One region of the Bradyrhizobium sp. WBAH42 genome, then DNA from elsewhere that is predicted to be linked to it. Evidence: predicted binding sites of a transcription regulator. Region 1 holds the regulator's gene; the other holds the start of a gene.
What was found. Region 1 encodes PhoB, which activates phosphate uptake and scavenging genes when phosphate is short. Its sites were predicted from a motif close to TGTCATNNANCTGTCAT; they were not measured.

Region 2: the regulator PhoB is predicted to act here: its motif matches at 1,790-1,806, upstream of phnF (phosphonate metabolism transcriptional regulator PhnF).

The regions. Positions count from the first base shown of each region.
Region 1 is NZ_CP036533.1:1,507,114-1,511,931, reverse strand. Features, by position in the region: gene argF (ornithine carbamoyltransferase) at 1-131, opposite strand, end outside; gene DCG74_RS07035 (aspartate aminotransferase family protein) at 131-1,339, opposite strand; gene DCG74_RS07030 (GcrA family cell cycle regulator) at 1,800-2,312, shown strand; gene phoB (phosphate regulon transcriptional regulator PhoB) at 2,584-3,291, opposite strand; gene phoU (phosphate signaling complex protein PhoU) at 3,306-4,022, opposite strand; gene pstB (phosphate ABC transporter ATP-binding protein PstB) at 4,034-4,818, opposite strand, start outside.
Region 2 is NZ_CP036533.1:2,100,678-2,105,495, reverse strand. Features, by position in the region: gene DCG74_RS09850 (carbon-phosphorus lyase complex subunit PhnI) at 1-626, opposite strand, end outside; gene phnH (phosphonate C-P lyase system protein PhnH) at 631-1,239, opposite strand; gene phnG (phosphonate C-P lyase system protein PhnG) at 1,244-1,720, opposite strand; gene phnF (phosphonate metabolism transcriptional regulator PhnF) at 1,840-2,568, shown strand; gene phnE (phosphonate ABC transporter, permease protein PhnE) at 2,691-3,539, opposite strand; gene phnE (phosphonate ABC transporter, permease protein PhnE) at 3,536-4,420, opposite strand; gene phnD (phosphonate ABC transporter substrate-binding protein) at 4,498-4,818, opposite strand, start outside.

The sequences.
Region 1 (4,818 bases):
CTGACCGGCTGCTGCGCCTTCTGCTTCGCCTTCATGGCGGAAGAGGCGGCGAGCATGCTCTTGAGCTCCGACAGCGGCAGCTCGTTGATGTCCAGGAAGTGCTTTGGAGCTTTGTTGGGCGTCGTGCTCATCAGCTTGCCGCCCGCTTGGTCTGACTGGAGGAGATCGCCGTGCAGGCGCGTTCGAGCCGGCCGACGCTGTCCTCGATCTCCGCTTCGGTGACGATCAAGGGCGGCAGGAAGCGCACGACATTGTCGCCGGCCCCGACGGTGAGCAGCTTTTCGGCGCGCAGCGCCGCGACGAGATCGCCCGAGGGCACCACGGCCTTGATGCCGATCAGGAGGCCCTCGCCGCGCACCTCGCTGACGACATCGGGGTGACGATCGATCACGGAGGCGAGCTTCTGCTTGAGCAGCAGCGACATCTTCTGCACGCGGTCGAAGAAGCCGGGCTTGAGCATGACGTCGAGCACGGCGTTGGCAGCCGAGATCGCGAGCGGATTGCCGCCGAAGGTGGAGCCGTGCGAGCCGGGCCCCATGCCGGCGGCCGCATCAGCGGTCGCCAGCACCGCGCCGATCGGGAAGCCGCCGCCGAGCGCCTTGGCGAGCGACATCACGTCCGGTGTGACGCCGGTGCGCTTGTAGGCAAAGAGCTCGCCGGTGCGGCCCATGCCGGTCTGCACCTCGTCGAAGGCGAGCAACAGGCCGCGCTCGTTGCAGAGCTCGCGCAGCGCCTTCAGGAAGGCCGGAGGTGCAGCACGAACGCCACCCTCGCCCTGGATCGGCTCGATGAGAATGCCGGCGGTGTGCGGGCCGATCGCCTTCTTCACGGCGTCGAGGTCGCCGTGCGGCACCTGATCGAAGCCGTCCATCGGCGGACCGAAGCCCTCGAGATATTTCGCAGACCCGGTGGCGGCGAGCGTCGCCAGCGTGCGGCCATGGAAGGCGCCTTCGAAGGTGATGATGCGATAACGCTCCGGATGGCCCTTGGAGAAGTGATGATGGCGGACGAGCTTGACCACACCTTCCAGCGCCTCGGCGCCGGAATTGCAGAAGAACACGAAGTCCGCGAAGCTCTCATTGCAGAGGCGGCTTGCGAGCTTCTCGCCATCGGGGCTCTGGAACAGGTTCGACATGTGCCAGAGCTTCGTCGCCTGCTCCTGCAACGCCTTGACCAGCGCGGGATGAACGTGGCCGAGCGCATTCACCGCCACGCCCGAGGTGAAATCGAGATAGCGATCGCCATTGGCCGCGATCAGCCAGCAGCCTTCGCCGCGCTCGAAACCGAGGTCGGCCCTGGCGAAAACGGGGAGCAAATGCGGCGCGGCGCTGTTAGTCATGACGTCACTTGAATGTTGCGGACGGTGTGAGGCACGCATTGCGCAACGCACCATTGACCGGCCCCGGAAAACGAAACGTGCCGCCTTTTAAGGGCGGCACGTGGCACTATCTTATGCCTGGAAAGACGGGTGTCAATGCCGCCCGGAAAGCCTCGCGAAACGCTGAATCCGTAGTCTTGCGGTGCCGATTTTGCGGGTTTTTCACCACGGAACATGTGGAAGCGAGTCGGCGGACTCTTGCGCGGGAGTCACGCCATATTGTAGCGTTTGGACTGTCAGATACGACATCTCGTGCAGCAGTTCTGATCCCAAAAGTCCTCATGTACCGGCGTAAACGTTCGGGCGTCTTGAGCGCGCCCGGCGAGCCTTAAGGGATTCTGGCGGCACGGGTTTTTCAAGGCTTTAGGCAATCGCGGCGAAGGCTCCAGGATGGCAGGCGCGCTGCGAGGGAAAGGGTGCAATGACGGTTTTGACCTGGTCCGATGATCGCGTCGAGCAGCTGAAGAAGCTCTGGGAGGCCGGACTTTCGGCCAGCCAGATCGCGGCGGAGCTCGGCAATGTGACCCGCAATGCCGTGATCGGCAAGGTGCACCGGCTCGGCCTGTCCGGCCGCGCCAAGAGCCCTTCATCGGCAGCGCCGCGGCCGCGCAAGGCACGGCCCGCGCAGCACATGATGCGCGTGACGCGACCCGTTGCGCGCGGCAACACCGCGCTGGCGCAGGCCTTCGAGGTCGAGGTGGAAGCCGAGCCGGTCACCTACGACAACGTGGTGCCGATGAGCCAGCGCCTGTCGCTGCTGGAATTGAACGAGGCGACGTGCCACTGGCCGGTCGGCGATCCATCGAGCCCGGATTTCTTCTTCTGCGGCGGCAAGGCGCTCTCGGGCCTGCCCTACTGCGCCCAGCATTCGCGCGTGGCCTATCAGCCCGCAGCGGACCGCCGTCGCGCACCGGCGAAGCCGAGCACGCGCTGAGCTTGCGGAATTAGTTGATCGCCGAGATTACAGCCGTCACACGATGACGGCGCCACCTACTCAGTGTCATCCCCGCGAAGGCGGGGATCCATAACCACAGGGCGCGATCGTTGCGCGAGATGGTCACGCCGAGTCATCGTCAAACCACGTCCCGTGGTTGATCGCGACGAGCGCAAGCGCTCGCGCTGAGATCCCGGGCTCGCGCTGCGCGCGCCCCGGGATGACGGTTGAGGGTGTAGCCGCAGCTCACCACACCAACAGCTCGCAGATCTTACGTCTGCTCGGCCTTCGCGAAGCGATCATCCAGCGCGTAGCCGGCGCCGCGGACGGTGCGGATCGGGTCCTGCTCGCGGCCGAGATTGAGCAGCTTGCGCAGGCGGCCGATATGGACGTCGACGGTACGCTCATCGATATAGATGTCGCGGCCCCAGACGCTATCGAGCAGCTGCTCGCGCGAGAACACGCGGCCGGGATGCTCCAGGAAGAACTCCAGCAGGCGATATTCGGTCGGGCCGAGATCGATCGGCCGACCCGAGCGCGCCACGCGGCGCTTGTCGCGGTCGAGCTCGATGTCGCCATAGGCGAGCACGGTGGCGAGCCGCTCGGGGCTGGCGCGCCTGAGCAGACCCTTCACGCGCGCGAGCAGCTCCGGCACCGAGAACGGCTTGACGATGTAATCGTCGGCGCCGGTTGCGAGGCCCCGTACCCGCTCGCTCTCCTCGCCGCGCGCGGTGAGCATGATGATCGGCAGCTGCTTGGTCTCGGGACGGGTCCGAAGCCGCCGGCACAGCTCGATGCCCGACAGGCCCGGCAGCATCCAGTCGAGCACGATCAGATCGGGAATGTGCTCCTTGAGGCGGGTGTCGGCGTCGTCGCCGCGCATCACCGTCTCGACGTCATAGCCGTCGCCTTCGAGGTTGTAGCGGAGAAGCTCGGTGAGAGCTTCCTCGTCCTCTACCACCATAATGCGTGCGCCCATGTTGTCGTCGCTCCTTAGGTATTCGGCACCGTCGTGGCGAAGGTCGTCATGTCGCCCTTCGGCCGCTTGTCGGTGATCGCCTGGCCCTCGATCATGTAGAACACGGTCTCGGCGATGTTGGTGGCATGGTCGCCGATCCGCTCGATGTTCTTGGCACAGAACATCAGGTGGATGCAGAACGAGATATTGCGCGGATCCTCCATCATGTAGGTGAGGAGCTCGCGGAACAGCGAGGTGCAGATGGCGTCGACCTCCTCGTCGCCCTTCCACACCGCCATCGCCGCCGGCAGATCGTGCGCGGCATAGGCGTCGAGCACGCTCTTGACCTGCTGCTGCACGAGGTCGGTCATGTGCTCCAGGCCGCGGAACAGCTTGAGCGGATGGAAATCCGTCTCCAGCGCCGCGACGCGCTTGCCCATGTTCTTGGCAAGATCGCCGATGCGCTCGAGATCGGTCGCAACGCGCATGGCGCCGACGATCTCGCGCAGGTCGACGGCCATCGGCTGGCGGCGGGCGATGGTGAGCACGGCGCGCTCCTCGATGCGCTTCTGCAGCGCGTCGAGATCGGCGTCGGTGGTGACGACGCGCTGGCCGAGTGCCACGTCGCGGCGGATCAGCGCGTCGACGGAATCGACGATCATGCGCTCGGCGATGCCGCCCATCTCGGCGACCAGGCGAGTGAGCTCCTGAAGGTCGCTGTCAAAGGCCTTTACGGTATGTTCAGAACCCATATTCCGTCTCCTCAGCCGAACCGGCCGGTGATGTAATCCTGCGTGCGCCGATCGCTCGGCGACGTGAAGATCTTGCTGGTGTCGTCGAACTCGATCAGCTCGCCGAGATACATGAAGGCGGTCTTGTCGGAGACGCGCGCCGCCTGCTGCATGTTGTGGGTGACGATCGCGATCGTGTAGTTCTCGGACAATTCCTGGATCAGTTCCTCGACCTTGGCGGTCGAGATCGGGTCGAGCGCCGAGCAGGGCTCGTCGAACAGGATCACCTCGGGCCGCACCGCGACGGTGCGGGCGATGCAGAGGCGCTGCTGCTGGCCGCCGGAGAGCGACAGGCCGGAGGCATTGAGCTTGTCCTTGACCTCGTTCCACAGCGCGCCGCCGCGCAGAGCCTTCTCAACGCGGTCGTCCATCTCCGACTTCGAGATCTTCTCGTACAGACGAATGCCGAAGGCGATGTTCTCGTAGATCGTCATCGGGAACGGCGTCGGCTTCTGGAACACCATGCCGACCCGGGCCCGCAACAGGTTGAGGTCCAGCTTGGCGTCGAGGATGTTGGTCTGGTCGAGCAGCAGCTGGCCGGTGGCGCGCTGGCCCGGATAGAGGTCGTACATCCGGTTGAAGATGCGCAGCAGGGTCGACTTGCCGCAGCCCGACGGGCCGATGAACGCCGTGACGCGGTTGGTGCCGAGCGTCAGATTGATGTTCTTCAGCGCGTGGTGCTCACCGTAGTAGAAATTCAGGTTGCGCGCGGTGACCTTGGCGGGCGCCTCGGGCAGCGGCTGCGAGCCGGGATGAA
Region 2 (4,818 bases), 590 kb from region 1:
ATCGCGAGCAGAAAGCCTTCGTCACCGCGCGCAAGGTTTTGCAGACGCAAATCGCGGTCCGCGGGGAAATTCAGCGGCTCGCGGGTGAGATCGCCGACGCTGGCGCCGTCCGCGGCCTCGGGCGATGATTCGATCAGCCCGTCGCGGCCGAGAATGTCGGTCACGCGCGGCGTCGGCGCAGTCGAGGCTTCGGCCGCAGCCGGCCTCTCCGGCACAAAGCCTTCGGCGAGCGAAGGGTCGAGCAGGCGGTGCGTGTAGTCGAAGGTCGGCCCCAGGATCTGGCCGCCGGGGATGTCCTTGAAGGTCGCCGACACCCGCCGCTGCACCCGCATCGCGCCGGTGTCGACCGGCTCGCTGGCGCCGAAACGCGGCAGCGTGGCGCGGAAGGCGCGAACCAGAAAGATCGCCTCGATCAAATCGCCGCGCGCCTGCTTGATCGCAAGCGCCGCGAGCTCGCGGTCATAGAGCGAGCCTTCGCTCATGACGCGATCGACGGCAAGGCCGAGCTGCTCCGAGATCTGATCGAGGGCGATTTCCGCAACGCTTTCGTCGCCACGCCGCTTATGCGCGAGCAAGCGATGGGCGTTCTCGATGGCGCGTTCGCCGCCTTTGACTGCGACATACATGCTTTCAGCTTCCCTTGCTTACGACGCGCGTGGTGCGGGGGATCGCGACCACGGCGTCATCGGCGACCAGCACCACATCGATACCGCGCGGAAACAGCGCTTCGTTCATATGCAGGCGCTCGAACAGGTCGAAAGGCTTGATCGACGCCCGCAGCGTGGCGACACCATCGATGCCGGGGCCGCGCAGCTCGAAGCTGCGCCCGGAGGCGAGGCTGTCGACCTGGATGATCACGGTCGTCGACCGGTCCGGATACTCGCTCGTGCCGAGCGCGAAGCGCTCGAGCGAAGGCAGCGCACCGCCGTCGCCGATGAGCGCGAACGAGGCGATGGACGAATCCTGCACGACCGGCGCGCCGGTGTGGAACTTGAGCCACTTCGTCACGTCCGCGCTCTCCGCCATCCGCGCATCGAGCCAGAGCGGCGTGTCGTGATCGAACAGCGTCAGCGCGATCGCGGCGGTGCCGCGCATCATCGTATCAGGCGCCCCCGCCATCGGCACGATGCGCTGAACCGAGCCCGGCCGCGCCATGGCATCCATGACCGAGCGAAAGGTCGATTGCGCCGACAGCACCTTGTCGGCGAAACCCGGCGGCAGTTCCGCAATCGTGGTCATGATCTCACCCCTCACCGCGCACCATGGTGTAGAAATCAACCTTCGTCGCGGCGGTCGCTTCCGCCGCCTGCTTGCGCCTGACCATAAGCTGCTCGCGCAACGGCGCGATAACGTCGCGCTCCACCGCTCCGCCGAAATCGCGGGACTGCACCAGCGCATCGCAGAGCGCGATCAGCCGCGCCTTCTCACCGTCGCGGCCGAGCGTGTAGCCGAACCCGACCTCGCCGCTCGCAAGCCGCACCGCGGCGCGCGACACCGTGGCTTCGCCGAGATTGAACGGCGCGCCGTCGCCGCCGACCCGCCCGCGCAGCATGACGAGGCCGTTCTCCGGCGTGCGCAGGTCCTGATGGTCCGGCAAGGCCCGGTCCGAGGCCAAGTTGCGGAGGCGAGCGGCGATCTCGCCCGCCTCCGCGTGCGCCAGCACCGCCATTGCGGCCTTGCGCTGGGCTTGCTGATTGTTGTGCTGGGTCACCTGGTCCACCGAACCTTTTGACAGAACTTGCCGCATCGAAGTTGTCTATGATAATAGACAACTTCATAAGGACGCGCCATGACTGTTTCGTGACAATGCTGTGATTTCTGGAGTAGGTTTCCCGCGACATGAGCATGCAGGACACAGCCTCGTCGGGCGTCGCGCTATGGCGCCTCGTTGCCGACGGCATCGAGCGCGGCATCGCCGACGGCCGCTTTGCGGCCGGCGACAAATTGCCGGGCGAGATGGAGATCGCCGAAACCTATCGCGTCAACCGCCACACCGTACGGCGCGCGCTCGCGGCACTTGCCGAGCGCGGCCTGGTGCGCGCGGAGCGCGGCAGCGGAACCTATGTCGAGGCACAGAAGCTCGCTTATCCCTTGCGCTCGCGCACGCGCTTCTCCGAGATCGTCGGCGCGGATGGCCGCGAGCCGCATGGCCGGCTGATCGAGGCGACCGATGACGTCGCGACGCGCGAGCTCGCGCGGGAGCTGGGACTAAAGACCGGCGCGCCCCTGGTGCGGATCGAGGCGATCCGCCTTGCCGACCGTACGCCGATTTGCGTTTCCACGACCTGGCTGTCGGCGGACCTGTTCCCGGGTGCCGGCGCCGTGTTCGCGGCGACGCGCTCGATGACGAAGCTGCTGGAGCATTTTGGCGTCCGCGACTATCGCCGCGGCGCAACCCGAATCACCGCGGGCATCGTGGACGCGACCGATGCGGCACGTCTCGATCTAGCGCTGGGGCGGCCGATCCTGGTGGTGGACGCCACCGACCACGATCTCACGGGCAGGCCGCTGGTGACCAAGCACTCGCGGTTTGCGGCAGAGCGGGTGGAGTTTTTGGTGGAGTCGTAGCTCTCTCCACGACACCGGACCTGTAGGGTGGGCAAAGGCGCCCTTGCGCCGTGCCCACGATCTTTCTCGATCGTGAGAGGTGGTGGGCACGCTTCGCTTTGCCCACCCTACGGCACCTTTGCTCAGGCCACAGCCCTTCGCCCAATGATCGCAAAGCGCAGCTTGCCCGAGATGAAATCGATCGCGGCGACCGCGACCAGGATCATCAGGATCAGGAACGACACTTTCTGCCATTCCAGCACGCGGATCTGCTCGGCGAGCTGGAGGCCGATGCCGCCGGCGCCGACGATGCCGATGATGGTCGCCGAGCGCGTGTTGGATTCGATGAAATAGAGCACCTGTCCGGCAATCACGGGCAGCACCTGCGGCAGCAGGCCGAAGCGGATCTCGTGCAGCGCGCTGCCGCCGGAGGCGCGGATGCCTTCGACCTGCTTCTGGTCGGCGCCCTCGATCGCCTCCGAGAACAGCTTGCCGAAGGCGCCGAAATCCGACACCGCGATGGCGAGCACGCCGGCGAACGGGCCGAGGCCGACGACGTTGATCCACACCAGCGCCCAGATCAGGGTGTCGACGCCGCGGATCGAATCCAGGAAACGACGGACCGGGAAGCGCAGGATGTTCGACGGCACGATGTTGCGCGCGGCCAGCAAGCTCACCGGCAGCGCGAACACCGCTGCCAGCGTGGTGCCGAGCAGCGCGATCGAGAGCGTCTCCCCGAGCGCCTTCAGATAGACCGGCAGCGAGGAGCCGGGATCCGGCGGGATCATCATCAGGCTAATCCAGCCGAGCTGGTTGAGGCCGGCGAAGAAGCGCGACGGCGAGAAATCGAGATCGACGAGGGCGTAGATGAGAATCGCGAACGCCGCGACGATCATCGCGGGCGTCGCGAGCCGCGCCGAGGCCGGCCGATCGAACACATCGGGGTAGCGTGCACGCATCTCGCGCGTATCGACCTCCTGCGGCCTCGTCACGTCCGCGCCTCCTTGCCGAACAGGCGGCCGCGCAGCCAGCCGGTGGTGATGTCGATGATGAAGACCGTGACGATGATGGTGAGCAGGATGGCGCTGACGTCCGAATAGTAGAACTTGCGGATCGCGACGACGAGCTCCTGGCCGATGCCGCCGGCGCCGACGAAGCCCATGACGGAGGCTTCGCGGACATTGATCTCGAAGCGCAGTAGCGCGTAGCTGGCGTAGCCGGCGGTGACCTGCGGCACGATGGCGAAGCGCATGCAGGAGAGCCAGCTCGCCCCGGTCGAGCGGATGCCCTCGACCGGCTTCATGTCGGCATTCTCGACGATCTCCGAGAACAGTTTTCCGAGCGCGCCGGTGGAGTGGATCGCAATCGCCAGCACGCCCGCCATCGGCCCGAGCCCGAAGGCGATGACGAAGACCAGCGCGAAGACGATGCCGGGAACGGTGCGGGCGAATTCGAGCAGGCGCCGCACGGTAAAGCGCAGCCAGGGCGCGGGCGAGGTGTTCTCGGCCGCGAAGAAATTGAGGGCGAAGGCGAAGGTCGCGCCGATCAGCGTGCCGACATAGGAGATCAGCAGCGTCTCACCCAGCATCTTCAGCCATTTGCGCCAGCCCCAGAACCACTCGCCGACATCGGTCCAGACCCGCTGGCCGCTGTCGAGCGTGAGGATGCGGTCGAAATAGCTGACGAAGTTGCCGAAATAGGTGAACAGCGTGCGCAAATTCACTTCGGCGCCGATCGCGGCGAGAGCCAGCGCGGCGGCAAACACGCCCGCTCCCAACAGGAGACGAAGCCGCCTGCGTGAAACCGCCTGGCGATAGGCAGCGTTGAGCGCGGCGAGCTGCTGCTCGGGGAGGATGGAAACCGCTGTCGTCATGGGGTCGAAACAGGTCCCGTCAAAGAAAGAGCCGGGTCTTTGGGACCCGGCTCAGTCAGGTGCATCGTCCCGAAGACTCAGGACGCCTTCTTCTTACGCAGTGCGTCGACGAACTTGATCAGCTCGATCGTGCCATCCCAGTCCTTGGTGGTGGCGGGATGAAAGCCCTTCTTCTGGCCGTCGGAGAGACGGTCGAACGCGGCCTTGTCCTTGGCCGGCGCGTCGAAGAACGCCTTGGCAATGGCGGTCTTGGCGTCTTCCGGCAGGTCGGAATTGTAGGCATAGGGGCCGTTGATGATCGGCGCCGATTTGTGGATGATGCGGAAATCGTCCTTCTTCATCGCCGAGCCGTCGGCGTTCTTCAGCATCCCCTTGGTCAGCATCTGCGCCAGCGTGGA